Regions from separate parts of the Actinomadura sp. ATCC 39365 genome, predicted to be linked through region 1. Evidence: riboswitches for the same ligand, from Rfam matches in the RefSeq annotation. Region 1 holds a riboswitch; each other region holds the start of a gene.
The links. Region 1 has a riboswitch for S-adenosylmethionine ahead of thrC (threonine synthase). Riboswitches for the same ligand answer to the same signal wherever they lie in the genome.

Region 1 (9,604 bases):
AGCAGCACGACGGACAGTTGGTACACGTCAACCTCGAACGGGAGGGGAGGGACGCCCGATCTGCCGTGCATTCTGGCACGCGGCCGATGATTCGTTCCGACGCTTCGGTAAACAGCCCGATACGCGGAGTAATTGATGTTATGCGGCTATTCGCCCTAGGGTGTCGGCGAAAGTCGGACATGCGCCCCAGGTGGGAGCCCCAGCCGCTGCGCCGCGTCGCCGGAGTTGACCGCGATGGCGATCAGCCCCGCCGAGTCCGTGAACGCCACCAGCTCGCCCGGCGGCACCGCCGCGAACGTCGCCCGGAAGGGCATCGCGAGCTGCCGCCGCCCGAGCCACACCCCCAGCGTGTCGCCCACCTGGACACCCAGCGCCTGCAGGTCGCCGGCCGCGATCGACAGCTGCGTGTTGCCGAAGCGGTCGACCGAGAGGACCTCGCCCTCGACCGAGCCCTCCCGCAGCAGCGAGGTCGGCGCGGGCAGCGTGACCAGCCGCTCGACCGGCACCCGGGGGCCCAGCTCGGCCGGGTCCAGGCCACCGGCCAGCCGCCCGGCGACCGGCGAGAAGACGTCCCGGCCGTGGAAGGTCGGCGACACCGGCCGCAGGAAGTGCTCCTCGTTGCTGAGCGCGTACGCGGCCCGCGCGCCGCCGCTGGCGTGCACCGCCCAGGACAGCAGGCCGTTGTCGGGGCCGACGAACACCCGGCCGCCCGCCTCGACCGCCACCGACCGCCGCGCGCCGCCGACGCCGGGGTCGACCGCGCCGACGTGGACGCCCTCCGGCAGGTAGGGGATGGTCTGGGCGAGGATCGCCGCGCCCCGCCGTACGTCGCCGGACGGGACGAGGTGGCACACGTCGATCACCCGCGCCTGGGGCGCGATCCCGGCGATCACTCCGTGGCAGGCGGCCACATAGCCGTCTTCGAGCCCGTAGTCCGTGAGGAGCGTGATGACTGGGGTCACATTTGGTGACTGTACGTCCGGCAATCCGCCGTGAACAGCCGCAGATCGCACATTACGATTGGCCACGGGCCGCGAAGCGTGCGATGTGATCGTCGCACGCCCCTTCCCGAGGAGGACACCATGGGAGCACCGCTCAGCGGTGACAGTGCTGCCCAGGAACCGTCCCAGCCACCCCTCACCGACCGTGATCTCGAACTCCTCGCCTTCGAACGCCAATGGTGGCGGCACGCGGGCGCCAAGGAGCAGGCCATCAAGGAGACCTTCGGGTTCTCGGCCACCCGCTACTACCAGTTGCTCGGCGAGCTGATCGACAGACCGGAGGCGCTGGAGCAGGACCCGATGCTGGTCAAACGGTTGCGAAGGTTGCGCTCCACCCGTCAGCGCGACCGTGCGGCGAGACGGCTCGGCATGCGTCCCTGACCGGCTGGGTACGGCAGCCGCGTGAGGAACATCCCTGGTATGGAAGCGATCCTTAAAGATCCGTCCGGCGCCGTGATCGGGCTCGACTTCGACGGAACCCTGTCGCCGATCGTGCCCGATCCCGCCTCCGCCAAGATCCACCCCGAGGCCCCCGCCGTGCTCGCCGAACTGGGCGCGCACGTCGGCGCCGTGGCCATCGTGACCGGCAGGCCGGCGGCCACCGCGCTCGAACTCGGGCCCGGCCTGGCCGACGTGCCCGGCCTCGTGGTGCTCGGCCACTACGGCTTCGAACGGTGGGAGCACGGACGTGTCTCGGCGCCGCCGCCGCCACCCGGCGTGCCGCGCGTCCGGGCCGAGCTGCCCCTGCTGCTCGACGCGCTCGGCCTGCACGGCGTGGTGATCGAGGACAAGGGCAGGGCGGTGGCCGTGCACACCAGGCGCGCCCCCGACCCCGAGGGCGCGCTCGCCGTGCTGCGCGAGCCGCTGGCCGAGCTGGCCGCGAAACACGGCCTGGTGATCGAGCCCGGCCGCATGGTCCTGGAGCTGCGCCCGCCCGGCATGGACAAGGGCCACGCGCTCGGGCTGTTCCTGGCCGAGCGGGACGCCAGGTCCGTCATGTTCGTCGGCGACGACCTCGGCGACCTGGCCGCCTTCGACGCCGTACGCGCCTCGGGGCTGCCCGGCGTGACCGTGTGCAGCGGCTCGGCCGAGGTGACCGCGCTGGCCGAGCGGGCCGACATCGTGGTCGACGGGCCCGACGGCGTGGTGGCGCTGCTGCGCGAGCTGACGACGGCCTTCACCCGCCCCTGAGCGCAGCCGTTCGTGAGCCGGCTCGCGGCCTTGCGCCGTTTGGGCCGGCTCGCGGCTTTCAGCCGTTCGTGATTGGGCTGCAAGTGGCGGATCCTACGGTGGTGCGCATGTCACGACGATCTCTCGCCGCCGCCTCGGCCGCGGCCCTGGCGACCCTGGCGGCCGTGCTCGCCGCCCCCGGCGCCGCCTCCGCCGCCCCCGCCCAGCAGCTCAAGCTGCGCGGCGGCCTGACGCTCTACATCCCGATCGAGTGGGTGGTCCACCGTAAGGGCGGCGACGTCGTCCAGGTGGTCACCGGCCGGTGCGCCAAGCCGCAGGGCTGGGGCTCGCCGGAGTGCGACGCGTTCTACATCCTCGGTCCCGGCGCGATCAAGCGGGGCGCCGAGGGGTTCGGGCCCTACACGGGCAAGCACCCGTACTATCCGGCCAGCGACGTGCAGCCCTGCCCGCTCAACCGCAAGTGGGGCGAGGTGATCGGGCCCAAGGTCACCAGGGGCTACCGGCAGATGGGGGCCGGGCACAAGGCCGCCTACAACGCCTGGCAGGCCACGTGCGTCAGCTACTCGGGCGGCGGCGTCAAGGCCCGCTTCACGCAGCGCGAGTGGTACCTGCCGAAGAGCCGGATCCTCGTCGTCGACCAGTGGGACACGCCCGGCCTGGCCGACACGCTCAAGTACGCCGACTGGAGATGAGCACCCCGGCGACCGCCAGGCCGATGACCACGGGCACCAGCAGGAACGCGTTCCCGGTGCCGTAGCCGTCGGCCAGCGCGCCGAGCAGCAGCGGGCCGATCGCCATGGCGGCGCCCGCCCACACGGGCGAGGCGGCCGCCGCCCGGTCCGCCCGGTCGCCGGAGGCGCTGATCAGCGTGCTCAGCGCGAGCGGGAACTGCAGCGACGCGCCCAGCCCGCTCAGCGCCAGCCCCACGTACGACAGGATCGGCGCGGTGCTCGCCCAGAACAGCACCCAGCCGAAGGCCATCAGCCCCAGAGCGCCGGCCAGCAGCGGCGTGGCCGGCAGCCGCAGCGCGAGCTGCGCGCCCGCGAACCGGCCCGCCGCCATGCCGCTGACGAACGCCGTCAGCCCGGTCGCCGCGACGGCCGCCGTCACGCCCGTCCTGAGGGCGAACAGGTCGGCGGCCCACAGGTTGAACGAGAACTCCAGCGCCACGCAGCAGAACAGCACGCCCCCGGCCAGATGGAAGCGCCACCCGCCGCCCTCCCGCGCCGGGACGGCCTCCCCGGTGACCACGTCGCCCTGCCCTCCGGCGGCCCTTCGGGGCGCGGGCCAGGAGCGGCCCAGCGCCAGCGCGAGCAGGGCGCTGACGGCCGGGGTGACCAGCAGGGCGGACCGCCAGCCGAGCGCGCTCTGCGCCACCTGGCTCAGCACGAACGTCGCCACCATCCCCACCAGCACGCCCACGGCGTTGGCCTCGCTGAGCGCGGCCGGTCCGGCGGGCCCGTGGTGGTCGCTGAGCTCGGCCATCGCCGCGTAGAGCATGACCGAGCCGAAGCCGCCGGCCACGCCGTAGCCGAGCAGCGTCAGGGGCAGCGCGGAGGTGGCCATGACCAGCAGCACGCCGGCGTTCATCCCGGCCAGGCCGAACCAGCACGTCGAGCGCCGGCCGAGCAGCCGGGTGAGCAGGGGGAGCGCGAGCCCGGCGCCGATCGTCCCGACCGCCATGGCGGTGCCGTGCAGCCCGGCGACGGTGGCCGTGGTGCGCTGGTCGGCGCGCAGGAGCGGGAGGGCGGCGCTCAGGCCGTACACGAACGTGGCGAACGTGCCGAGCAGGAAGTAGATGAGCCAGGTCGGACGGTCCCGGACGAGTCTGATGGGCACTGAGACCGTCGACACCCGGCAGCCTCCGTCATTGGCAGTGAACCCGACTTCTCATGTTAAAGCAGGGCGTCGAGTTGGGACTCCAGCCACTTGTGCGGCGGCAGCGCGGTGGCCGCCTCGTGCAGCCGGTCGCGGCGCCGCCTGCGTTCGTCCTCGGGCATCACCAGCGCCTCGTGCAGCGCGTCCGCCGTGCCGCTCACGTCGTAGGGGTTGACCACCAGCGCGTACGGCCCCAGCTCGGCCGCCGCCCCCGCCTCGCGCGAGAGCACCAGGGCGCAGCGTGGCGACAGGACCGGCCCCTCCTTGGCGACCAGGTTCATGCCGTCGCGGATGGGGTTGACCAGCAGCACGTCCGCCAGCCGGTAGGCGGCCAGCGAGCGCGGGTAGTCGTCGTTGACGTTGAGGATGACCGGATCCCAGTCCTCGGTGGCGTACTCGTCCTCGATCTCGCGCGCGCAGCGCTGCACCGACGCGGTGTACTCGCGGTATTCGGGCAGGTCGTGCCGGCTGGGGTAGGCGAAGGCCAGGTGGACCACCTTGCCGTGCCACTCCGGATGGGCGGCCAGGAACTCCCGGTAGGCCAGCAGCCCGCGCACGATGTTCTTGGACAGCTCGGTGCGGTCGATGCGGACGATCAGCCGGCGGCCGGCCACCTGCTCGGCCAGCGCGGCCATGTGCGACTCGACGTCGGGCTCGCAGGCCCGCGCCCACAGCGCCGCGCCGTCCACGCCCAGGCTGTGCACGCCGACGCGGGTCGTCCTGCCCTCGTGGGTGACCGTGCCGGCCGCGCGGTCCACCCGCGCGCCCAGCAGCGCCTCGCAGCAGTCCATGAACGCCCCCGCCCACCGGGCGGTGAGGAAGCCCGCGTGGTCGGCCCCCAGGATGCCGTCGAGCACCTCCCTGGTCACCGCGTCCGGCAGCAGCGAGAAGTACTCGGGAGGCGCCCACGGCGTGTGGCTGAAGTGGGCGATGCGCAGGTCGGGCCGCTCGGCGCGGAGCATCGCCGGGGTGAGCGTCAGGTGGTAGTCCTGGACCATCACGCGCGCCCCGTGCCCGGCCTCCTCGGCCAGCGCCAGCGCGAACGCGCCGTTGTAGTCGCGGTAGGACTCCCACTCACGCCGGAACTTGGTGCCGAAACTGGGGGAGTTGGGGATGTCGTACAGCAGGTGGTTGACGAACCAGAGGGTCGAGTTGGCCACGGCGTTGTAGGCGCGGTGGAAGGTGGCCGCGGGGATGTCGAGCATCCGCAGGGCGCCCGTGTCGTAGCCGCCGCGGTCGAGCCGGCCCCCGGGGCCAGGCGCACGGCGCTGCGGTCGCCGTCGGACAGCGCGGCGCACACCCACAGCACGCCGTGCTCCTTGGCCACCCCCGACAGGCCCGAGACGAGGCCGCCACCACCGCGTTTCATGGTCAGCTCACCGTCGTCGTCGACGGTGAAGGAGACCGGCCCGCGGTTGGACGCCACGAGAACGCTGTTCATTTGGGCTCCCTTCGCCCATAGGATCCCAGCTATGGCGCTAGATGAGCTAACCGAGGAACTCGCCCGCTCGGCCGCGGCCGGAGACCATCGCGCGCTCGGCGAGCTCCTGGCCAGGATCGAGCCTGACGTGATGCGCCACTGCGCCCGGATCCTGCCCTATCACCAGGACGCGGAAGAAGCCTCGCAGGACACTCTGCTGGCCGTGGCGCGCAACATCGGCCGGTTCGAGGGGCGGGCCAGGTTCAGCACCTGGCTGCACATCGTGACCGCCAACTGCGCGCGCACCACGTATCGCTCGCTGAAGCGCAGGGCCGCCGAGCAGACGTCGGAGGAGCTGCCGATGCAGAAGCCGGACGCGCGGCGGGTCAGCGTGATCGCCGGCTCGCGGCTCGACCTGCTCGACGCGATGGAGGCGCTGGAGGCCGACAAGCCCGACCTGGCCCAGGCGCTGGTGCTGCGCGACATCGTCCAGCTCGACTACAACGAGGTGGCCGAGCAGCTCAACATCCCGCTCGGCACGGCCAAGTCCCGCATCCACCAGGCCCGCAAGTACGTGCAGGGAGTCCTCGGGGAGGACTATCGGTGAGACGTGTCCTCTCAAATCGTGAGACGGGCGGTTGTTTCCGCCACTTGAGAAGGTAGAGTCCTTTTCGACAACTGAATATTGCTCATCCAGAGGGGTGGAGGGACCGGCCCTGCGAAGCCCCGGCAACCCTCCCGGCTTGTACTCGCGACCTGGCGAGGCCGACCGGGACAAGGTGCCAATTCCGGTTCGCGGTCAAGGTGGCCGCGGGCGAAGATGAGGGAAGGCCTCGCTTCATGTCGCTCGACTTTGGTCCTGCCGTCGCTCTGTCCTGCCGCGAGTGCGGCACGCGCTACCCCCTGGGCCCCAGCTTCGCCTGCCTGGAGTGTTTCGGGCCGCTCGAAGCGGCCTACTCCTTCGGCCAGGTGACGCGCGCGGACATCGAGTCCGGCCCCGCCAACATCTGGCGCTACCGCTCCCTGCTCCCGGTCCCCGCCGACGTGGCGAGCAAGCCCAACATGAACCCGGGCTGGACGAAGCTGGTCAAGGCCGGCAATCTCGGCAAGGCGCTCGGCATCCGGTCCCTGCACGTGAAGGACGACTCGGGCAACCCCACCCACTCCTTCAAGGACCGGGTGGTCGCCATCGCCGTCGAGGCGGCCAGGAACTTCGGTTTCCACACGCTCTCCTGCTCCTCCACGGGCAACCTCGCCGGCGCGGTCACCGCCGCCGCCGCGCGGGCCGGTCTCGACGCGTGCGTGTTCATCCCGGCCGACCTCGAAGCGGCCAAGATCGCCATGGCCCGGGTGTTCGGCGGCCGGCTGATCGGCATCGACGGCACGTACGACGAGGTCAACCGGTTCTGTTCCGAGCTGATCGGCGACCCGCTGGGCGAGCAGTGGGGGTTCGTCAACGTCAACCTGCGGCCCTACTACGCCGAGGGGTCCAAGACGCTCGCGTACGAGATCGCCGAGCAGCTCGGCTGGCGGCTGCCCGAGCAGATCGTCATCCCCATCGCCTCCGGCTCCCAGCTCACGAAGATCGACAAGGGGTTCAAGGAGCTGATCGCGCTCGGGCTGGTCGAGGACACCCCGTACAAGGTGTTCGGGGCCCAGGCGGCCGGGTGCTCGCCGGTCTCGACGGCGTACAAGGCGGGGCACGACGTGGTCCAGCCGGTCAAGCCGGACACGATCGCCAAGTCGCTGGCCATCGGCAACCCCGCCGACGGGCCGTACGTGCTGGACATCGCCCGGCGCACGGGCGGGGGCGTCGAGGACGTCACCGACCCCGAGATCGTCGCCGCCATCAAGCTCCTGGCCTCCACCGAGGGCATCTTCGCCGAGACCGCGGGCGGCGTCACGGTGGGCGTGCTGAAGAAGCTCGTCGAGACGGGCAGGCTCGACCCCGAGGCCGAGACCGTGGTGCTGAACACCGGCGACGGCCTCAAGACGCTCGACGCGATCAGCGACGACGCGCGGCCCACCGCCGTGATCCGGCCCTCTCTCGACGCGTTCCGCGCGACTGTCTGACAATCCAGGAAAGGCAACAAAAACCATGAGCGTTTCTGTGCGGATTCCCACCATTCTGCGCACTTACACCGGGGGTAACGCCGAGGTGAGTGGCGAAGGGGCGACTCTTCGTGACGTTCTCGCCAAGCTCGACTCCGACTACCCGGGGATCGGCGCGAGAATTCTGGATGAATCGGGCAAGATTCGTCGTTTTGTCAACGTATACGTTGGTGAAGAGGATGTCCGTTTCGCCGAGGGCTTGGACACTCCCGCCCCTGAAGGCGCTCAGATCTCCATCATCCCTGCCGTCGCGGGCGGCTGACCGCCGGACCACCGACTCTTGAAGGCGCCCCTTGTGGGCGCCTTCTTGTTTTAGAACCAAATTCAACCTCGAACGACTCAGCCTTCGATGAAATTAGCGTTTTGTCGGTTGACTCTGTTGCCAAACCCCGTGCCACAGGTATGGTCGAGGGCGATCGTCTGGCTGATTTTCCCAAAAGTCATGCGATTACGGGTCTCGCGAAGGAATGGGCGAGATCTGCGAGCCCAGTAAGAGGAGTCGGAAGTGGCGCAGGGCACCGTCAAGTGGTTCAACGCGGACAAGGGCTACGGCTTCATCGCGGTAGACGGTGGTAAGGATGTATTCGTCCATTACTCAGCGATCATGATGGACGGGTACCGCTCTCTCGAACAGGGACAGCGTGTCGAGTTCGAGATCACGCAGGGCCAGAAGGGGCCGCAGGCGGAGTCCGTCCGCACGGTCTGATTCACCCTCGCTGGTATGCACCAGGTGGGACGTGCGGCAGCGCAGTCCGTACGGCTCGCCACTGTTTCCTCCGTCGGCTTCGCACGGCGGGTCGCACCTCCGGGGCGGCTCGCCGTACGAACCGGCGCACCCGATGACCTGCCCGATGAGCTGGGGTGGGGTGCCCGTGGCTTGCACTCGGCAGGGTAGAGTGCTAAACAGTTCGTTGGCACTCTGTGTGGCAGAGTGCCAACAACTCGGATCGAGACGATGGGGTCTGCCGAACGGAGATGCAGGCCTATGCCGTCGCGGGCGTCGGCTCGGTCCAGGACACGCCACCCTGCATCTGGGAGGTCTAGCCTTATGGCAGCCAAGATGATCGCGTTTGACGAGGACGCCCGGCGCGGTCTCGAGCGCGGTATGAACCAGCTCGCCGACGCCGTCAAGGTGACCTTGGGCCCCAAGGGGCGCAACGTCGTGCTGGAGAAGAAGTGGGGCGCTCCCACGATCACCAACGACGGTGTCTCCATCGCCAAGGAGATCGAGCTCGAGGACCCGTGGGAGAAGATCGGCGCCGAGCTGGTCAAGGAAGTCGCCAAGAAGACTGACGACGTCGCCGGCGACGGCACCACCACGGCCACCGTGCTCGCCCAGGCTCTGGTGCGCGAAGGTCTGCGCAACGTCGCCGCCGGCGCCAACCCGATGGCCCTGAAGAAGGGCATCGAGGCCGCCGTCGAGCGGGTCAGCGAGGAGCTCTCCAAGCTGGCCAAGGACGTGGAGACCAAGGAGCAGATCGCCTCCACCGCCTCCATCTCCGCCGCCGACCCCGAGATCGGCTCGCTCATCGCCGAGGCGATGGACAAGGTCGGCAAGGAAGGCGTCATCACCGTCGAGGAGAGCAACACCTTCGGTCTCGAGCTCGAGCTCACCGAGGGCATGCGCTTCGACAAGGGCATGACGTCGATGTACTTCGTGACCGACTCCGACCGCATGGAGGCCGTTCTCGAAGACCCGTACATCCTGATCGTCAACAGCAAGGTCTCGGCCAACAAGGACCTGCTGCCGCTGCTCGACAAGGTCGTGCAGTCCGGCAAGCCGCTGCTGATCATCGCCGAGGACGTCGACGGCGAGGCCCTGGCGACCCTGGTGGTCAACAAGATCCGCGGCCTGTTCCGCTCCGTGGCCGTCAAGGCCCCGGGCTTCGGCGACCGCCGCAAGGCCATGCTGGGCGACATCGCGATCCTGACCGGCGGTCAGGTCATCGCCGAGGAGGTCGGCCTCAAGCTCGAGACCGCCACCCTCGACCTGCTCGGCCGC
Region 2 (9,604 bases), 450 kb from region 1:
CCGACCTCGGCCGCCCCGAGTGGCTCGACCTGGTCGACATCGGCTCCGGCGAGGGCATGCTGGTCCGCCGCGTCCTCGACATGGCCGAGCCCGCTCTGCGCGACCGGCTCCGCGTCACCTGCGTCGACCTGTCACCCAGGCCCCCGGGCCTGCCCGACGAGGTCGAGTGGCGCCGCTGCCTGCCGTCCAGCATCGCCGGCCCGGCCGTCGCCAACGAGTGGCTCGACAACATCCCGCTCGACGTGGCCGAGCAGACCTCCGGCGGCCCGCGTCTGGTCATGGTCAACACCCGGACCGGGGAGGAGCGCCTCGGCGGCCCGCTGCGGCCCGCCGACCGCGAATGGCTCGACCGCTGGTGGCCGCTGCCGCACGTGGGCACCCGCGCCGAGATCGGCCGTCCCCGTGACGACGCCTGGGCCTCCGTTCTGGTACGCCTCGCCCGCGGCCGGGCGATAGCCGTGGATTATGCACACCCTGTGGATAACCGACCGCTCTGTGGCACGCTGACCGGTTACCGCGACGGCGCGGTCGTCGCCCCCGTCCCCGACGGGACCTGCGACATCACCGCCCACGTCGCCCTCGACGCGTGCGCCGAGGCCGGGCGGCGGGCCGGCGCGATATCCACAACCTTGTCCACACAGCGTGACATGTTGCGGGCGCTGGGCCTCACCGGCGCCCGGCCGCCGGTCGACCTCGCCCGCACCGATCCGCGCGCCTACGTACGCGCGTTGTCGAGGGCGTCGGAGGAGGCCGAGCTGATCGATCCGGCCGGGCTCGGCGGGTTCGGCTGGCTCAGCCAGAGCCGGTGACGTCGAGGTCGAGCGAGCGCAGGCCGCGGATGACGAAGCCCGGCTTGTAGACCGGCTCCGCGCGCAGCTCGATCGTCCCGACCCGGTCCAGCAGCGCGGTGAAAGACTCCGTCAGCTCGATCCTGGCCAGCGGCGCGCCCAGGCAGAAGTGGATGCCGGCGCCGAAGGAGATGTGCGGGTTGTCCGGACGACCCAGGTCGAGCCGGTCCGGGTCCTCGAACACCTCGGGGTCCCTGTTGGCCGAGCCGAACAGGCAGGCGACCTCCGAGCCGCGTGGGATCCGCACGCCGTGCACCTCGATGTCCTCCAGCACCCAGCGCTCGAAGAGCTGCAGCGGGGTGTCGTAGCGCAGCAGCTCCTCGATGGCGGTCGGCAGCAGCGAACGATCGGCGCGCAGCCGGGCCAGCTCGCCGGGGTTCTTCAGCAGGGCCCGCCAGCCGTTGCCGGTGACGTTGACCGTGGCCTCGTGGCCCGCGTTGAGCAGCAGCACGCAGGTGCCGGCCAGCTCGTCGAGGGTCAGCTCGGGGATCGCGGCCAGGGCGCTGACCAGGTCCTCGCCGGGGTTCGCGAGCCGGTCGCGGGCCAGGTCCTTGAGGTAGGACTCGAACTCCTCGGCCGCGCGCACCGCCTGGTGCTGGGTCTCCAGGCTGGGGTTGAGCTCGTACATGCCGCACATGTCGGCCGACCACGGGCGCAGCAGGTGGCGGTCCTGCTCGGGGACGCCGAGCATCTCGGCGATGACCGTGACCGGCAGCGGCTCGGCGACCTCGGCGATCAGGTCGCCGCCGCCCTTCTCGACGTACGCGTCGATCAGGCTCTCGGCGATCGCCCGGACGCGCGGGCGCAGCGACTCGACCATGCGCGGCGTGAACGCCTTGGACACCAGCCGGCGCAGCCTCGTGTGGTCCGGCGGCTCGACCTCCAGCATGCCGTTCCTGCTGACCCGCCAGAAGGCCTCCTGGAACTCCGGCTGCGGCTGCCGGCCGAACTCCTCGTGCGTGGCGACGTGGGTGTAGTCGCGGCCCAGCCGCCGGTCCCGGAGCAGCGCGTTGACGTCCGCGTGCCGGGAGATCAGCCACTGGTTGGACGGCTCGAAGTAGCGGACGGGCGCCTCGCGCCTCAGCTCGTCGTACGCCGGATAGGGGTCGACGACAAAATCCGGATTCCAGGGATCAAAGCGCACTATTTCATCTTATGAGACGGGTTGACCTGCTGAGCTTGCGAATCATGCCCGGGTGTCGGTTATAGTGCCGTCGTAGGTCATGAGTGCCAGCGACAAGCCCCGGCTAGCTGGCCGGCAACCCTCGCGTCCGCGGCGGGGTGCCCCGGGTGAAGACCTGGTCCGTCACGAGGTGTGGCGGGCAAGCGCGGGCTCCGTGGCTGCTTCCAGGGGTCCGACCGACCCGTGAGGAGCTGTGCCGTGTCCACTCTGACGATCTTCAACTCCGTTCCCGCCCAGGCCGCCGCCGAGGCCACCGCCCCTGCCGCCGCCTCCGGACGGTTGATCCCCGCCGTGCTCGGCGCCGACCTCGAAGTGCCGGTCAAGGGCGGCCGGCTGGTGAGCTACGCCAACCTCGACTACGCGGCCAGCGCCCCCTGTCTCGAGCCGGTCAGCGCCGCCGTAGCCGCCGCGCTCCCGGCCTACTCCAGCGTCCACCGCGGCGCGGGCTACGCCTCCCAGCTCACCACCGCCCGCTACGAGCAGGCCCGCCACACGGTCCGGGCCTTCGTCGGCGCCCGCCCGGACGACGCCGTCATCTTCACCCGCAACACCACCGACGCCACCAACCTGCTGGCCGGCTGCCTGCCCGAGGGCACGACCGTCGTCGTCTTCGACTCCGAGCACCACGCCTCGCTGCTGCCCTGGGAGCGGTCCGTACGCCTGGCGCCGCCCGCCTTCCCCGGCGAGGCCGTCCGCGCCGCCGACGAGGCGCTGGCCGGGATCGAGGGCCCCAAGCTGCTCGTGGTCACCGCCGCCTCCAACGTCACCGGCGAGCTGTGGCCCATCGCCGCCCTGGCCCACATCGCCCACCGGCACGGCGCCCGGATCCTGGTGGACGCCGCCCAGCTCGTCCCGCACCGCAGGCTCAACCTGACCGCGCTCGACCTGGACTACGTGGCCTTCTCCGGCCACAAGCTGTACGCGCCCTTCGGCGCCGGCGTGCTGGTCGGACGCCGTGACTGGCTGGCGGCGGGCGAGCCGTACCTGAAGGGCGGCGGCGCGGTGCGCTCGGTGGGCGAGACCACCGAGTGGCACGACGACCCCGAGCCCCGCCACGAGGCCGGCACCCCCAACGTGCTCGGCGCCATCGCCCTGGCCGCCGCCTGCGACGCGCTCACCGCCACGGGGTGGACGGAGCTGGTGCGCGAGGAGGAGCGCCTGATCGCCCGGCTGCGTACCGGTCTGGCCTCGATCGACGGGGTGCGCGAGCTGTCGTTGTGGGGCGAGGACCACCCGCGGGTGGGGATCGTGTCGTTCGTCGTGGACGGCTACTCGGCCCGGGAGGTGGCCGAGGCGCTGTCCGGCGAGTACGGCATCGGCGTCCGTGACGGGAAGTTCTGCGCGCACCCCTTCGTCCGGCACCTGCTGGGCACCTCCGATGGAGGTTGCGAGGACGGCACCGCCTCGGCGGTCCGCGCCTCCATCGGCATCGGCAGCACGCAGGAGCACGTCGACCGCCTGATCGAGGCCCTGCGCGACCTGGTCAGCCGCTGAGCTCAGCGGTTGGGCGGCTTCTGCTGGTGCGGCTCGTCGGACACCAGGGCGTCGATGTCCCTCATGTCCTCGTCGTTGAGGTGCCCGGGACGCGGCGCGTTGGGCTGCCTCGGCACGTTGGGCTGCTCGGCCTCGCCCTCGGGCCGGGCCGGCGTCGTCGGGCCGCCCTCCGGCCCGACCTGCGTGGCCGGTCCCTCGGTGACGACCGTCGTCGGCTCGGCGCGGCGGGCCGGCCGGTGCGCGGCGAGGTCGTCCTCGGCGATCTGGCGTTCCCTGCGGCGGCGGTACGTCGAGTGGAAGATGCCGTCGAGGCCGATGCGGCCGCCGCCCAGCGCCGCGAGCATCAAGGACAGCGCACCCAGCGCGCCCGGCAGCTCCCATCCCCCGCCTTGCGACAACACCCCGTGGCCCGCGTGCACGAAGACGATCGCGCCGATCATGTCGATGAGCAGCAGCAACGCCACCGGCCGGACCAGCAGGCCGAGGATCAGCAGCGCGCCGCCGACCAGCTCCACGATGGCGGCGAATCCGGCCGACAACTCGGGCAGGGGCACGCCCATCTCCCGGAACTGCCCCGCCGCGGCACCGAGCCCGCCCTGCCACTTCTGCCAGCCGTGCGCCACGAAGATCACCCCGAGTACCACCCGGGAGATCAGGGCCGCCACATCAAACAGGACTCTCTTCACAGTGCTTTCTCCCCCCGTTCCCGGTATTGATCCCCATGTCTGGCTTCGGGATGCGTTGCCATACGATTCCTTGACCATCCCCCACGCTGGATCGCCCCGTGGGACGGTGGCAGCATGGGCCCTATGACGGAACGCGTGGTCGGGATCGGCGCCGGCGCGAAGGAGCTGGCGACCGAGGACATGATCCTCAACATCGGCCCCCAGCATCCCTCCACGCACGGCGTGCTCAGGCTCCGGCTCACCCTCGACGGCGAGCGCATCGAGACGGCCGAGCCGATCATCGGCTACATGCACAGGGGCGCGGAGAAGCTGTTCGAGGTCCGCGACTACCGCCAGATCATCATGCTCGCCAACCGGCACGACTGGCTGTCGGGGTTCGCCAACGAACTGGGCGTCGTGCTGGCCGCCGAACGGCTGCTCGGCATGGAGACGCCGGTCAGGGCCGTGTGGGCGCGTACGCTGCTGGCCGAGCTCAACCGGGTGCTCAACCACCTGATGTTCCTCGGCTCCTACCCCCTCGAACTGGGCGCGATCACCCCGGTCTTCTACGCCTTCAACGAGCGCGAACGCATCCAGGCCGTCATGGAGGAGATCTCCGGCGGGCGCATGCACTACATGTTCAACCGGGTCGGCGGCCTCAAGGAGGACCTGCCGCTCGGCTGGCTCGACCGGGTCGCCGAGGCCGTCGCCGAGACCCGCCGCCGGGTGCCCGACATCGAGGGCCTCATCCTGAACAACGAGATCTTCCTGGCCCGCACCAAGGGCGTCGGCGTGCTGACCCGCGAGCAGATCCTCCAGTACGGCGTCAGCGGGCCCATCGCGCGCGCCTCCGGCGTGGACCTCGACCTGCGGCGCGACGACCCGTACCTGGCCTACGGGGAGCTGCCGGTCACGGTCGTCACCCGGCGCGACGGCGACTGCCATGCCCGGTTCGAGGTGCTGTTCGAGCAGCTCAAGGTCTCGCTCGACCTGGCCGACGCGTGCGTCGCCCGGCTGCGTGAGCTGCCTCCCGGGCCGGTCAACCAGCGCCTGCCGAAGGTGCTCAAGGTGCCCGAGGGCCACACGTACGCGTGGACCGAGAACCCGCTCGGCATCAACGGCTACTACCTGGTCTCCAAGGGCGACAAGACGCCGTGGCGGCTCAAGCTGCGCTCGGCGTCGTTCGGCAACGTCCAGGCGCTGCGCGAGCTGCTGCCCGGGAACCTGGTGGCCGACATGATCGCCATTCTGGGCTCGATGTTCTTCGTCGTGGGTGACATCGACAAGTGAGCACTCCCGAACGCGACAAGTACGTCGACTGGCTGCGCGCCCTCAGCCTCATCGTCGTGGTGGTCTGGCACTGGGCGTTCACGATCCTGGAGTGGAAGCCCAGCGGGCCCGAGCCCACCAGCCCGCTCGGCTTCACCTCCGGGTTGTGGATCCTGACCTGGCTGCTCCAGGTGCTGCCGCTGTTCTTCTACGTCGGCGGTCACGTGCACCTGCTGTCCTGGAACCGGGCCCAGGCGCGTGGCGTCGGCATCGGGGCGTTCGTGTGGCGGCGCATCCGCGCGCTGTCCCTGCCCGCGCTGTTCCTGTGCGGCGTGTGGATCTCCGTCGGGGCGATCGTCACCTGGGCGTTCCACGTGGAGTGGATGTGGCGGGTGGTGCTGCTCGTGCTCAGCCCGCTGTGGTTCCTCGGCGTCTACCTGGTGCTGATCGCGCTGCTGCCGGTGGCCCTGTGGCTGCACAGGCGCTACGACGTGCTGGCCCTCATCTGGCTGGGCGGCTCGGCCCTGGTCGTCGACGTCGTGCGGTTCCGCTACGGCTACGAGTGGGCCGGCTGGCTCAACATGATCATTGTCTGGGGCCTGGCCCACCAGGCGGGCTTCTTCTACGACCGGATCGTCGTCCTGCCCCGGCGGTACGACGTCGGCATCCTGTGGACCGGCCTGTTCGCCCTGATCGGCCTGGTCTACTCGGGTATCTACCCGGGCTCGATGGTGGGCGTGCCGGGCGACAAGTGGTCGAACATGGCGCCGCCCACGTTCGTCATCGTCGCCCTGCTGATCTTCCAGATCGGCCTGGTCGAGGTGCTGCGCCCGGCCATGGAACGCGTGCTCGAACGCCCCCGCTGGGCCCGCGCCAACTCCTTCATCAACCGCTACGCCCTGCCGCTGTTCCTCTTCCACACGACCGGCATGGCGATCGCCTTAGGGCTGTCGTGGTGGTTGTTCGGCAGCCTCGGCACGAAGATCCCGCCCGACCTGAAGTGGTGGCTGGAGCGGCCGATCGCCATCATCGGGCCGCTGATCTGCACGCTGCCGGTCATCTACCTCTTCGGCCGCCGCCGCTAGTCGGAGTTACGGTCGTCGGAGTCCTTCGGGATCCGGCAGCAGTGTTCCAGGTACAGGGCCGCGCAGACGAGCACCACACAGGCCACGAACGACCCGGCCGCCACGAAGAACTCCGAGCGCGGCGTCTCCCGGTCGAAGAGCTCCAGCGTGTACGCGGCGAACCCGGCGAAGATCCCGGCGAACACCGCCCCCGCGTACGCCGACGCCTTGGCCAGCGCCGCCAGCCGGGCCACCGCCAGCGGCTCGACCGGCTTGGTGTCGGGCTTCCTGGCGATCCTGGCCTTGGTCACCCATCCGCTGTAACCCTCGCCGAGGGCGAGCAGCAGCACGGTCGGGATGGCCGTCCAGGGCAGCAGGAACGCGCCGTAGAAGTGCCGGACCGCCGCCCAGAAGATCAGGGCGACGACGACGAGGAGAGCGGCCAGGTGGCCGGGATGCGTCGGCTTCAATCGGGCCTCTGCAGCTTCAGGTCGTCACGCAGGCGCACGCCGTGCCGGTCGAGCCCGGCGAGCAGGTCGGCCACCCGGCCCCTGCCCGGCACCGTGGCCTCGGGGTCGATCACCGACCAGGGCACCAGCACGAACGCCCGCTCGTGGGCCCGGGGATGCGGCAACGTCAGCTCCGGGTCGTCGGACACGGTCTCGCCCACGACGATCAGGTCGACGTCGAGCGTACGCGGCCCCCACCGCTCCGCGCGCACCCGGCCGAAGGCGTTCTCCACGCCCAGCGCCCGCTCCAGCAACGTACGCGGCGGCAGCGCGGTCTCGGCGACGACGACCGCGTTGAGGTACGGCTCCTGCCCTCCCGGCCCCCCGACCGGGTCGGTCTCGTAGACCGGAGACGCCTTGACGAACTCCAGGCCCGGGGCGTCGAACAACGTGTCGATGGCTCCCTGCAACGTCTGGAACCGCTCGCCCAGGTTGCTGCCGAGAGCGAGGACGGCCTTCATGCGCGGCTCCGCTCGATCGTCACGATCACATCGTCGAACGGCAGCGGGATCGGCGCCGCCGGTTTGTGCACACTCACCTCGACCTTGTGCACCAGCTCGCTGCCCAGGCAGACGTCGGCCAGCCGCTGGGCCAGCGTCTCGATCAGCTCGACCGGCTCGCCCTCGACCACCTCGACCAGCGCCTGGGCCAGCTCGCCGTAGTGGACGGTCTTGGTGAGGTCGTCGCCGGCCGCCGCCGGAGCGGTGTCGAGGAACAACGTCGCGTCGATCACGAACTCCTGGCCGAGCTCCCGCTCGGCGGGCAGCACGCCGTGTCTGCCCCTGGCCCGCAGGCCCTTGAGAGCGATGCGGTCAGACCTCAAGCTCGCCCTCCTCGTCCTCGTCGTCGTCTCCCTGGAGCACCGGGGAGCCGTGGTGCATCCACAACCGCCAGCCCTGCGAGGTGCGGATGTAGACGTTGCTCGCCACCACCTTGCCCGCGGCGAAGCTGGACTCACCCTCCTCGCCCGCCGTCAGGATGTTCTCCACGCAGGTGAGCACGGCCACGTCGCCCAGCACGGTGGTGTTGACGTCGGTCAGCACGAACTGGATGTAGGTGGTGTTGGCCATGATCAGCGCCCACGACCGCAGCACCTCCGACCGGCCGCTCAGCAACGTCCAGCCCGGGTGGACGCAGCTCACCTGGTCGTCGGCGGTGTCCTCGGCCCAGATCTCGGTCATCTTGTCGAGATCGGCGCTCTCGATCGCGGTGTAGAACTCCTCGTTGACCGTCTCTATCGCGGCAGTGTCGACGCTCATGTGCCTGCTCCGGCTCTCTTCCATGCGGCCGCCACGCGCACGGCATCGGCATTGGGACCTACCTCGTGCACGCGCACGCACCAGGCCCCCGCCTGAGCCGCCAGCGCGGTGACCGCCAGCGTTGCGTCGTCGCTCCTGCTGAACGGGCGGGGCGCGCCGTCGGGGCCGGCCAGCAGCCGCCCGAGGAACCGCTTGCGCGAGGCCCCGATCAGCAGCGGGAAGCCCAGCTCGGCGAGCTGCGGGATGCCGGCCAGCAACGCCCAGTTGTGCTCGGCGTTCTTGGCGAAGCCGAGGCCGGGGTCGAGCACGATCTGCTCGGGGGACACCCCCTCGGCCAGCACGAGATCGACCCGCTTGCTGAGCTCCTCGCGCACCTCTGTCACGACGTCGGCGTAGACGGCGCGGCTGTCCATGTCATGGCTGTGACCGCGCCAGTGCATCACCACGTAGGGCGCTCCCGTCGCGGCGACCACGCGCGGCATCTCGGGGTCGGCCAGGCCGCCGCTGACGTCGTTGACGAGCCTGGCGCCCGCCTCGACCGCGGCCCTGGCCACCTCGGCGCGCATCGTGTCGACGCTGACGGCCACGCCCTCGGCGTCGAGCGCCCGGATCACCGGGACGACCCTGGCCAGCTCCTCCTCCAGCGACACCCGCGCGGCGCCGGGACGGGTGGACTCACCGCCCACGTCGACGATGTCGGCCCCCTCCCGCACCAGGTCGAGCCCGTGCCGGACGGCGGCCTCCTCGTCGAACCACAGGCCGCCGTCGGAGAAGGAGTCGGGGGTCACGTTGACCACGCCCATGACGAGGCACCGCTCCGTACCGCCCGGCACGTTGATGGGCACGCTAGTCATGGGGCAAGCCTAGGCGTTCCCCCACACCTGCCGACATCTCGGGTCCCCAGTTGTGGATAACGATCGTCACCTGCCGAGAATCAGCGCCATCGCCTCGGAGCGGGTCTTGTCGCTGGTACGGAAGTCGCCGCGGACCGCCGACGTGACCGTCTTGGCCCCCGGCTTGCGCACGCCGCGCATCGTCATGCACAGGTGTTCGGCCTCGACCACCACGATGACCCCGCGCGGCTCCAGCACCCGCATGAGGGCGTCGGCGATCTGCGAGGTCATGCGCTCCTGCACCTGCGGGCGGCGGGCGAAGACGTCGACCAGCCGGGCCAGCTTCGACAGCCCGGTCACCTGGCCACGCTCGTTGGGGATGTAGCCCACGTGGGCCACGCCGTGGAACGGGACCAGATGGTGCTCGCAGGTCGAGTAGACCTCGATGTCCCTGACCAGCACCATCTCGTCGTGGTCGAC
Region 3 (9,604 bases), 6.4 Mb from region 1:
GCCGTCAGTGCGGCATGTCCAGGCCGGCGCTCTCGGCCGCGGCCATCGCCGCGGTGACGAACTGTTCGTACGTTCCCATACCGTTCTTCAGGCCGAAGAGGTCGGTCTGCCGGTACTCCACGACCACGTGCGACGCCTTGTACGGCGTCGTCTTCTGCCCCATGGAGTACGTGAACCATTCCGCCGGTCGCCCGGGGAAGCCCTCGTGCGCGGGGTAGCCGCGAGGCGGGGACATCGCATCGTAGGCGATGCCGCGCGGGCCGTCGCCGCTCATGTGGAGGGCCAGCGTCTCGTTGCCCTGGCCGGGGTCGCCGGCCTGGATCGACCGCAGCCACCAGAAGAGGCTGAGCTGGTTGTCGTACGTCTGCCGCCCGCCCAGACCGTACGGCCGGGGGCACACCCGGGAATCCTTGTCCCCGTCGGACAGGGCGTTGACCATGGCGTCGAAGGCGGACCGTTCCACCTCCGTCAGCGCGTTCATGTAGACCGAGCGCAGGTTCGTCCGCGGCAGCAGCGCGAAGCCCGCCTTCGGCCCGTCGCCGGAGGTGAGGTTCTGGTGGGCGAAGACCCACAGCATGTACTGGATCAGCGTGACGAACCCGATGAGGTTGGCCGTCTGGTGGCGCCCCCGCAGCCATGTGCCCACCCGGTCACTCGGATCGAAGCCGAGCATCCCCAGCCGGTCGGGCAGCTCCGCCAGCGGCACGTCCGGGGTGGCCTGAGCCGTGCCGTGGACGAGGTCCCTGCCGGCGGTCAAGGCCAGTACGTCGCCCTTGGCGTAGACGGTCGTCATCACCGGGTTGCCGGCGAGGTTGAAGTCGCACCTCTTGATGGGCGCCGCCAGGGACACGGTGATGATGTTGCCCACGTTGGTGTTCGGCACGAAGCGCAGGTCATCGGTCGGCTGGACGTCGTCGTAGGTCCTCAGGTGCCCCTGGGCCACGCGCACGGCCTGCATCTTGGCGCTCGTCCGGATCCTGCTCGACCGCCTGGAGCCGGTCGTCGCGTCGCCCTCCTGCTCGTCGGTCCGCAGGAACGTGTCAGGAAGCTTGGTGGTGTCGGGGGAACGCCCCGTCAGCAGGGTCAGCAGCTCGCCGATGAAGACGAGCTGACGGCGCAGGGCCGCCCACGTCGTCACCGATTCGGTGATGATCTCGACGTCGCCGCCGTCGGACTCGATGACCACCCCCGGGTCCTGCCAGGAGCAGACCCGTCCCTTGGACGGCAGGGCCTCCTCGGTCTGCCAGCCGTTCTTGGAATCTGCCAGAAACCTCAGCTCGTTACGCTGGAACTGCCATTCGAGCCCGATCCTGGGCATGGGCGCCTCCTGGGGATGTGTGTGGCCTCCCCTCCCGAGCGGGTCCGGCGTGCCTCAGATACGTGCCGATGGGTGGAGTTCCTTACGTCACCGGCTCCTCAGGCTGCCCGGTCTGTCGGCCACGAGGGTCCCGGAGAGCCGGTCGTGCAGACTGCGCCCGGCGGGGTCGAGCAGGGCCCACAGCCCGTCCAGAACCAGCAAGGCGATCCCGGCCTGCGGGACGAAGGCGAGCAGCGGGAAGACCAGCGCCCGCGCGGCCAACCTGCGCCACGCCGGCCGGCGGCCCGTACCGGCGGTGACGATCCGTACGCGCATGACCAGCTTGCCGACCGTGTGCCCGCTCGACGCGTAGAGGAAGACCGACAGCAGGACGAGCAGCCGCTCGTCGTCCGGGAACATCCTCTCCCACCAGATCGAGTCCAGCAGCCCGTGATCGAGGGTCAGCGCGTCTGTGACGCCCAGCCTGAGCAGGGTGAGGAGAATCGTGATCACGACCAGGTAGTCGATCAGCAGCGCCGTCACCCGCCGCGACGACCTCGTTCGCACCGGCCGGTCGGCGGAGGGCATCCACCGTGCGGCGACCAGCATCAGCACGGCCGCCACCAGCAAGGACGCCGTGAGCCAACCGTCCGGCACCTGGACGCCGTTCTGCACGAGCTCGCCGTCCACGTAGAGCACGCCGACGTCCCGGATCCCCGGCGCCGGGCAGCAGAGGTCCGTGTCGAAGCGAAGGGTGAGCAGGAGCTGCCGGGCGACCGCGATCGCGGCCAGCAGCCCCGCCACCCGCCGGCCCACGGGAGCAGGGCTCCGCAGGCCGACGCAGGCCAGGACGGCGATGACGGGCACACCCCAGACGATCGCGAACTCCACCACGCGACCGGCGTCGCCGCGCAGCGTTTCCAGGACGGGCCTGAGCACGCCGGAGCCGGACATGTGAGGCGCCCACTCGGCTGGCACGGCCTCCCAGGACTGCCAGGTGGGAAAGGAGGCAGCGGCCACGGCCGCCGTCCAGATCAGCGAGATCCACGGCGGGACCGTGGATCGCCGGGGAAGGCTCGCCACCGCGGCAGGACGTGCCGCGAGCCGCCGCCTGAGCAGGACGTAGCCGATCAGCGCCGGCCAGAACAGCAGCCGGGCGGGCTCGTCCAGGAGCTCCTCGAAGCTGAGCCAGCGCAGCAGGCCGCTGTGCGTGCCGACCGCCCAGCCGTCGGTCAGAACGACGGCGAGGGTGACGACGTAGGCGACGACGAGGTAATCGATCAGGAACACCGCCCCCGTCCGCCAGATGGGCGTGATGGCGGGCTCCTGGTCGGGGCCCGGCGCGTGCGTCGCGAGCAGCACCAGCGCGGCGGAGATCAGCAGGGCGTTCTCCACGGGCCCCCAGGAGCCGATCACGGCCTGGAACCAGTCCAGGCCGAACGGTTCGAGCAGCTCGCCGCACGGCCCGTCGCCGCTGTACCAAGGGGTGAGCGGGGTCGCGATCGCGATCAGGACGAGGAGCCCCGCGGCCCGTCTCCCGGCCGCCGCCGAATGCCGGTGGCCCAGGGCGGCGAGCACGACGAGCGCCGGGAGTCCCCAGGTCGTCAGGAGTTCCGTCAGCGTGCCGAGGTCGCCGCGCAGCGGCAGGAACGGCGAGATGTGCTCAAGATCCCCGATCCCGCCCATGCAGACGTAGGGCTGCGACTCGAGGTCTTCGGGCTGCCAGGCGATCCAGGTCGGGTAGGCGGCAGCGGTCAGGGCGGCCACCCAGACCAGTAAGGCTGATCGCGACAATCGGGGCTCCAGTTCGTTCGGCGCGACAGCCTAGCGATGATCTTCAGGCGCCGCACGGAAGCGGCCCGCGCCCGGCCGGGCGCTGCCGAGCCGGGAGCTCGCCTCGGCGCTCGAATCCCGGCTCGGCCAATTACAGCCCATAACGGTGATAAATCCCGATTTTTCTGCCCATTTACCTCGATATTGACCTCTTGTAGTTCATCAACTCAAATGCAGGTGACACATCCATCGCTCGCCGGCGCAAAAGGAGCGACCCCATGAGAAGCAATGCCGTGTTAGCCCTGGTCACGGGTGCCGCCTGTGTGCTCGTGGCCACTTCGGTCCCCGGCTCGGCGAACGCCTCCAAAGGCGATCCCGCCGACCTCCTGGTGAAGGCCAGGCCCGCACTGCTCCGCAGCTCGCCCGAGGACGCGTACGTCCGGCAGAGCCCGATCGAAGGAAAGGGCGGCCTGCGCTACACGCCCTACACCCGCACGTACGCGGGGCTGCCCGTCTACGGCGGCGACTTCGTCGTGGTCAGCGCCGCCTCCGGCGAGGTCCTGAGCACCTCCGTCTCCCAGGACAGCCCCCTGGACGTGGCCACCACGCCCAGGCTCAGCGCGGCCGAAGCGGCCCGGGTGGCCAGGAGCCGGCTGCCCGAGGTCTCCTCGATCGCCACGCCCCGGCTGGTGGTCATGGCGCAAGGACGCGGCCGGCTGGCCTACGAGGTGCTCCTCCACGGCGCGATCGGCGGCAGGGAGAGCAAGCTGCACGTCTTCGTCGACGCGCTGACCGGCGCGGTCGTCCTGAAGTCCGACGAGGTCAGGGAGGGGGTGGGCAACAGCTACTACAACGGCAACCCGGTCACCATCGGCACCATGGGGACCGGCTCCTCCTTCGCCATGATCGACCCGGTACGGCGGAACGTGCGCTGCGGCGGCCAGAACGGCTCCGCCTACACCGGGCCCGACGACAACTGGGGCAACGGCACCGGCACCAACTTCGAAACCGCCTGCGTCGACGTGCTCTACGCGATCGACACCGAGTGGGACATGCTCAGGGCGTGGCTGGGACGCTCCGGCTTCAACGGCGTCGGCGACGGCTACCCCGCCCGCGTCGGCCTGAACGCCGTCAACGCCTATTGGAACGGCAACTACACCGTCTTCGGCCACACCTCCGACAACCTCCGCCAGCTCACCGCGATGGACGTCGTGGCGCACGAGTACGGCCACGCCGTCTTCGCCACCACGCCCGGCATCGACCTCGGCGACAACGAGAAGGCCATACTCAACGAGTCCACCGGCGACATCTTCGGCGCGCTGACCGAGCAGTACGCCAACCAGCCCGCCACCCTCGACCCGCCGGACTACACGGTCGGCGAGGAGGTCAACGTCGACGGAACCGGCCCGATCCGCTACATGTACAAGCCGTCGCTGATCCCCGGTCACCCCGACTGCTTCAGCAGCGCGGTGCCGTCGATGCCGCCCGATGTCGGGGCCGGCGTCCAGAACCACTGGTTCTACCTGCTGGCCGAGGGCAGCAACCCGACCAACGGCCAGCCGCCCAGCCCGACCTGCGACTCCTCCTCCATCGTCGGGCTCGGTGCGCGCAAGGCGGGCCAGATCTACATGGGCACGCTGCTGCGCAAGACCACTTCCTGGCCGCACACCATGGCCCGCCGCGCCTCGCTGCAGGCGGCCCTGGACATGTTCCCCGGGTCGTGCCTGGAGTACAACACGGTCAAGGCCGCGTGGAACGCCGTCCGCGTGCCCGTCCGCGCCGGGGAGCCGTACACGTGCGACTTCTCGGTCGCGGTCGACCCCACCGCGGCGGCCGTGCAGCCCGGCCAGACCGTGAGCGTCACCGTCAGCAGCGCCGTCGTCTCGGGCGGCCCGCAGCAGATCTCGCTGTACGCCAGGGGGCTACCGGCGGGCATGACCGCCTCCTTCAGCCCGGCGAGCATCACCACCGGCGCCACCTCCACGCTGACCGTCACGGTCGGCGCGAGCACCGCGTCCGGCACCTACCCGATCACGGTGCTGGCCGACGGCGTCGCCCTCGACCACACGGCCACCCTCACCCTGACCGTGGCTCCATGAGCCGATGAGGCCGCCGCGGGGGCTTCAGCGACCTGACAGTCAATTCGGCCCGGCGCGCCGGAAGTATGCGCCGGGCTCATTTTCAAGGCCGTTGAAAGGGCCTATGCCTAACGTTCTGCGCGGGCCGTCATCTACCGCAAGGAGCGACATGAGGTTCATCGCAGCAACCACCGCCACGATGGTGCTCGCCTCCTCCCCGGCCGCGGCCGAACCCGAGAGAAGCGACCGGGAGATCCCCCCTCGCCTCCATCGAGTACACGACCGGTCTCACCGTGACCTTCTCCGACAGCCGGCCCTCCGACGAAGTGGGGATGTCCCAGCTCGGGATCATCGGCCGCGCGCCGCTCATCGCCTGGGACCGGAGCAACAGCTACCTGCAGACCTACCTGGAGATCACCCCGCCCGACGTGCCGGTGCCCCGGCGGCTCGTCGACGACCACGGCGCCGACCTGCCCGCCGGACTGCGGGGACGGCGGATCACCAGCGAGCCGGTCACCGTACGCGGCCTGGCCGCTCCGGCCGGCGCCGTGCTCTCCGGCTCGTGCACCGCCGAACACTTCGGCTGGCACCTGTGGCACGAGAACGGCCAGGCCGGACTGGCGCCCAAGTCGTTCACCACCCTCGGCTTCGGCGGCTTCAAGGAGCGTCGCGCGGAGAGCTACGTCTTCAACTGCCTGCCGGCGGGTTCGCCCAGCTACCTGTGGGCCCGGCACCGCCTGTACTACTGGAACGGCACCAGCTGGTGGAAGCAGGCGGACAGGAAGGTCGGCCCCGGCCTCCAGTCGGAGGAGGTCAAGGGCAAGATCAAGCTGCACCGCAGGGTCAGCTATGACGACGGCTGGGGCTCCAGCCCCAGCTGCCTCGGCGGGGCCTGCAAGTACACCCGTGAGGGACGTTTCACCAGCTGACGGCTGAATTGGTCCCTGACCGGAAACCCCAGCCGGGCCGTGCCCGGCTGGGGTTTCCGCGCCGCCGCCGTCGCCCTCACGTGTTGACGAGGTCGTCGGCCGTCGGAGAGGATCGGCCTCAGTTGATCATCCAGAGGATCCGAGGGACCTGGCCCTGTGACGGTCCGGCAACCTGCCCAGCCATGGGCAAGGTGCCAACGCCAGGCACGATGAGGAAGGTCTGATGAGCGTTCAGCTCGATGTTCCCGTGCTCGCAGGTTCCTTGGTGCGGCTGGAGCCGCTGACGATGGAGCACGCGGTCGACCTGGCGGCGCAGGGCACCGGGATCAACGCCGAAGCGAAGCTTCTGCTGCTGCGGTACGCGTTCGAGAGCATCGGGGTCGCGCGGGTCGATCTGAAGACCGACGCCCGCAACCACCGGTGCCGGCGGGCACTGGAGCGACTCGGCATCGGCTTCGAGGGCGTTCTCCGCAACTGGTCGATGTCCTGGGCACCCGGTGAGGAGGGGATGCTCCGGGACTCGGCGATGTTCGCGGTGGTCGCATCCGAGTGGCCGGCCGTCCGGCGAACCCTCACCACCCGCCTGGCCTCAGCGAGCGCTCGATGAAGACCGGCAGGCGGTAGCCAGGGGCCCCTCGCCGGGCGGGGGCGCTCAGCCCAGGAACGCCGAGGTGGTGGCCATGAACCGGTCGGCGTCGTCGAGCCACGGGAAGTGCCCCGCCCCGGCCTGTACGACGAGCTCGGCGTGCGGGAACAGCGCGACGAGCTCGGTCATCGCGGCGGGAGGGGAGTTCAGGTCCACCTCGCCGGCGAGCAGCAGCACCGGTGAGGTGAAGCGGGTGAGCGCGGCACGGGTGGCGTCGGGGGCGAAGGCGCCGTCGGAGCCGAAGACGGCTGCCGCCTCGTCGTTCCGCTGCTCGTCCTCGGCGGCCTTGTGCGCCTGGGCCGTCTCGTCCCAGCGGCCGTACCAGAACGGCGCGATGGCCTGGAAGTCGTCACGGGTGGCCTGCCCTGACATGACCCTCTCCAGGGCCGCGTACGCCCCCGGGAACCAGGGCTCGCCCTCGCGCGACCGGGCGGTCCCCCGCCGGACCTCTTCGGTGATCCCGATGCCGACGGCGGCGACGCTCGGAGTGACCAGGACGAGCCGTCTGACGCGTTCCGGATGGCGGGTCGCGTAGAGCACGGCCAGATTCGTGCCCCCCGAATGGGAGAGCAGGTCCATCCGGTCGAGATCGAGGTGCTCGCGCAGGGCCTCGACGTCATCGACCAGGCGGTCGCAACGGTACGAGGCGGTGTCCGGCGGCACGGCGGACTGCCCGGTGCCCCGCAGGTCCGCCATGATCAGCTGCCGGTGCGCCGAGAGGCCCCCGAGGTCGCCGAGGTAGGCGGAGGCCTGCATCGGCCCGCCGGGCAGGCAGACCACGGGGGGGCCGTCGCCGAACACGCGGTAGGCGAGCCTGGTGCCGTCGTAGGAGGTGAAGGAGTTCATGCCCGCCAGCCTGCGGGGAGACACCGCGCCTCGGCTATCGTTCAGTCACAGCTACATGATGAGGGCGGATGGCGGTCGAGATCAGGTTCACCGCGGCGTCGGTCGCGAAGGTGCGGTTCGCCGTCTCACCGCTGGGCGAGACGGTGCTGGCGCTGCGGATCCTGTTCGGCACGGGCGGCCATGCCGTCCACCGGTCCTGGGTGCGCCAGGCGCGCCCGCTGCTGGCGGGCGAGAGCGAGCTGCCGCTGCTGCGCGCGCTGATCGCCGGGCCGCTGCCGTCGTTCCTGTTCCCGGCGCCGGCTCAGCGCCTGCCTTCCATCGCGACGGAGCTGGACCTGGTACGCGCCACGCAGGAGGACTTCTTCCGGCACGAGTACGGCGCGGTCCTGGGCATGCCGGCCGAGGACGCCCCCGAGCCCGCGACGGTACTTCCACGGCTGGCCGAGGCGCTGCGTCGCTGCCACGAGCTGCTGATCGCGCCACAGTGGGGCCGGATGCGCGCCGTGCTGGAGGCCGACATCGGCCGGCGCGCGCTGACCCTGGTGGAGGGCGGGGTGCAGGCGCTGTTCGCCGAGCTGCACCGCGACATCGCCTGGGACGACGGCCAGCTGGTGGTCCACGGCCGGCGCACCCCGCACTCGGTGTACACGGTGGACGCCGGCGGGCATGGCCTGGTCCTGCAGCCCAGCGTCTTCAACTGGCCGGACGTGGGTGTCGACAAGGCCCCGGTCACCGCCGCGTCGATCCGCTATCCGGCGATGGGCGTCGGCCTGCTCCGGGAGTCGCCCCGACCGGCGCTGACGGGCCTGATCCCGGTGCTCGGCCGGACGAGAACGCAGATCCTCGCCGCCTTGGCCGAACCTCTGACGACCGCGGCCCTGGCCACCCGCCTGAGCATCACGCCGAGCGCGGTCTCACAACACCTGGGCGCACTGCGCGGGGCGGGCCTGGTGTCGACACAACGCAACGGCCGCACGGCACTCCACCTGCGCACGGAACGCGCAACCCACCTGATGGGCGACCCGGTTCCGAACGGTCACTGACGGCGCCGGCGGCCAGGTCTCGGGGCGCCGGGGCGCGCCCGGGTTCGCGCCGCCTCGCGAGGGCGCCCGCCGGATCACGGGCCGTCCGGTCCGCCCGGCACGGCGCCGAGGACGAGGCGGAGCATAGAGCGGGCCAGGGCCTCCGGGTCGCCGTTCGCGCTTTCCGGCAGGGCGCCGCTCAGCCACAGGGTGGTGAAGCCGTGAGCCAGCGACCATGCGGCGATCGTGGTCGTCCGGTCGTGTTCCGGGCACGGCGACAGCGAGTGGGCGCTGGTGTTGAGTACGTCCGCGGCGCGCCGCTGCGCGGATCGGACGCCGGGATCGTCCACGCGGTAGAGCTCGGGCCGGAACATCACCTCGAAGTAGGGCCGGTGGTCAAGGCCGAAGCGGAGGTAGGCGACGCCGACCTCCCACACGTCGGGGGCCGCGTTCTCCAGAGCGTCGGCGAACATGGTGAAGCCCTCGGCGGCCACGGCCGTCAGCAGGCCCTGCTTGTCACCGAAGTGGTAGGCGGGAGCGGCGTGTGAGACGCCGGCGCGGCGGGCCAGCTCGCGCAGGCTCCATCCGGCCGGGCCGGATTCGCCGATGGCCCGCAGCGCGGCGTCGATGATGACGCGCCGCAGGTTGCCGTGGTGGTAGGACGGCTGGCTGATCTTCCTCACCTCCGCGTTCCAGGGCTCAGCGTGACGACCACACCCTAGCTTGACATTGACAAGATGACGAACCTCCTCCAATCTGTCCAACGACAAGATTGGAGGACGGAATGGTTCCGTTCATCGCCCTCACCGGCGGGTTCATCGTCCTGCGGCTCGCCGGCCTGGTCGGCATCGACGCACTGGACGCCTGGCAGCCGGCCCTGCGAGGCGCCCTGGCCCTGATGTTCGTCCTCACCGGCGTGCCCCACTTCCTGCCCTCCTGGCGCCGCGACTTCGTCGCGATGGTCCCGCCGTCGTTCCCGCGGCCGGACCTGCTGGTCACCCTCACCGGCGTCC

Region 2: linked by a shared signal. The riboswitch ahead of ACNF49_RS05885 (aminotransferase class V-fold PLP-dependent enzyme) and the one ahead of thrC (threonine synthase) in region 1 are both predicted to bind S-adenosylmethionine.
Region 3: linked by a shared signal. The riboswitch ahead of ACNF49_RS38805 (GNAT family N-acetyltransferase) and the one ahead of thrC (threonine synthase) in region 1 are both predicted to bind S-adenosylmethionine.

What each region holds. Positions count from the first base shown of each region.
Region 1 covers NZ_CP184335.1:1,549,320-1,558,923, forward strand. The annotation lists gene ACNF49_RS07965 (hypothetical protein) at 1-26, opposite strand, end outside; gene ACNF49_RS07970 (SAM hydrolase/SAM-dependent halogenase family protein) at 156-962, opposite strand; gene ACNF49_RS07975 (DUF3263 domain-containing protein) at 1,083-1,382, shown strand; gene otsB (trehalose-phosphatase) at 1,422-2,192, shown strand; gene ACNF49_RS07985 (hypothetical protein) at 2,300-2,884, shown strand; gene ACNF49_RS07990 (MFS transporter) at 2,862-4,046, opposite strand; partial or broken gene ACNF49_RS07995 (alpha,alpha-trehalose-phosphate synthase (UDP-forming)) at 4,088-5,511, opposite strand; gene ACNF49_RS08000 (RNA polymerase sigma factor) at 5,543-6,097, shown strand; SAM riboswitch class I at 6,177-6,317, shown strand; gene thrC (threonine synthase) at 6,331-7,563, shown strand; gene ACNF49_RS08010 (MoaD/ThiS family protein) at 7,589-7,864, shown strand; gene ACNF49_RS08015 (cold-shock protein) at 8,108-8,308, shown strand; gene groL (chaperonin GroEL) at 8,651-9,604, shown strand, end outside.
Region 2 covers NZ_CP184335.1:1,097,796-1,107,399, reverse strand. The annotation lists gene ACNF49_RS05895 (SAM-dependent methyltransferase) at 1-809, shown strand, start outside; gene ACNF49_RS05890 (cytochrome P450) at 793-1,992, opposite strand; SAM riboswitch class IV at 2,068-2,183, shown strand; gene ACNF49_RS05885 (aminotransferase class V-fold PLP-dependent enzyme) at 2,230-3,525, shown strand; gene ACNF49_RS05880 (DoxX family protein) at 3,528-4,211, opposite strand; gene ACNF49_RS05875 (NADH-quinone oxidoreductase subunit D) at 4,335-5,480, shown strand; gene ACNF49_RS05870 (acyltransferase family protein) at 5,477-6,544, shown strand; gene ACNF49_RS05865 (DUF3180 domain-containing protein) at 6,541-6,993, opposite strand; gene folK (2-amino-4-hydroxy-6-hydroxymethyldihydropteridine diphosphokinase) at 6,990-7,493, opposite strand; gene folB (dihydroneopterin aldolase) at 7,490-7,855, opposite strand; gene ACNF49_RS05850 (nuclear transport factor 2 family protein) at 7,845-8,291, opposite strand; gene folP (dihydropteroate synthase) at 8,288-9,145, opposite strand; gene folE (GTP cyclohydrolase I FolE) at 9,212-9,604, opposite strand, start outside.
Region 3 covers NZ_CP184335.1:7,997,897-8,007,500, forward strand. The annotation lists gene ACNF49_RS38785 (hypothetical protein) at 5-1,318, opposite strand; gene ACNF49_RS38790 (RDD family protein) at 1,406-3,064, opposite strand; gene ACNF49_RS38795 (M4 family metallopeptidase) at 3,349-5,169, shown strand; gene ACNF49_RS38800 (hypothetical protein) at 5,442-6,077, shown strand; SAM riboswitch class I at 6,201-6,293, shown strand; gene ACNF49_RS38805 (GNAT family N-acetyltransferase) at 6,301-6,684, shown strand; gene ACNF49_RS38810 (alpha/beta fold hydrolase) at 6,730-7,593, opposite strand; gene ACNF49_RS38815 (DUF5937 family protein) at 7,638-8,612, shown strand; gene ACNF49_RS38820 (TetR/AcrR family transcriptional regulator) at 8,687-9,274, opposite strand; gene ACNF49_RS38825 (DoxX family protein) at 9,376-9,604, shown strand, end outside.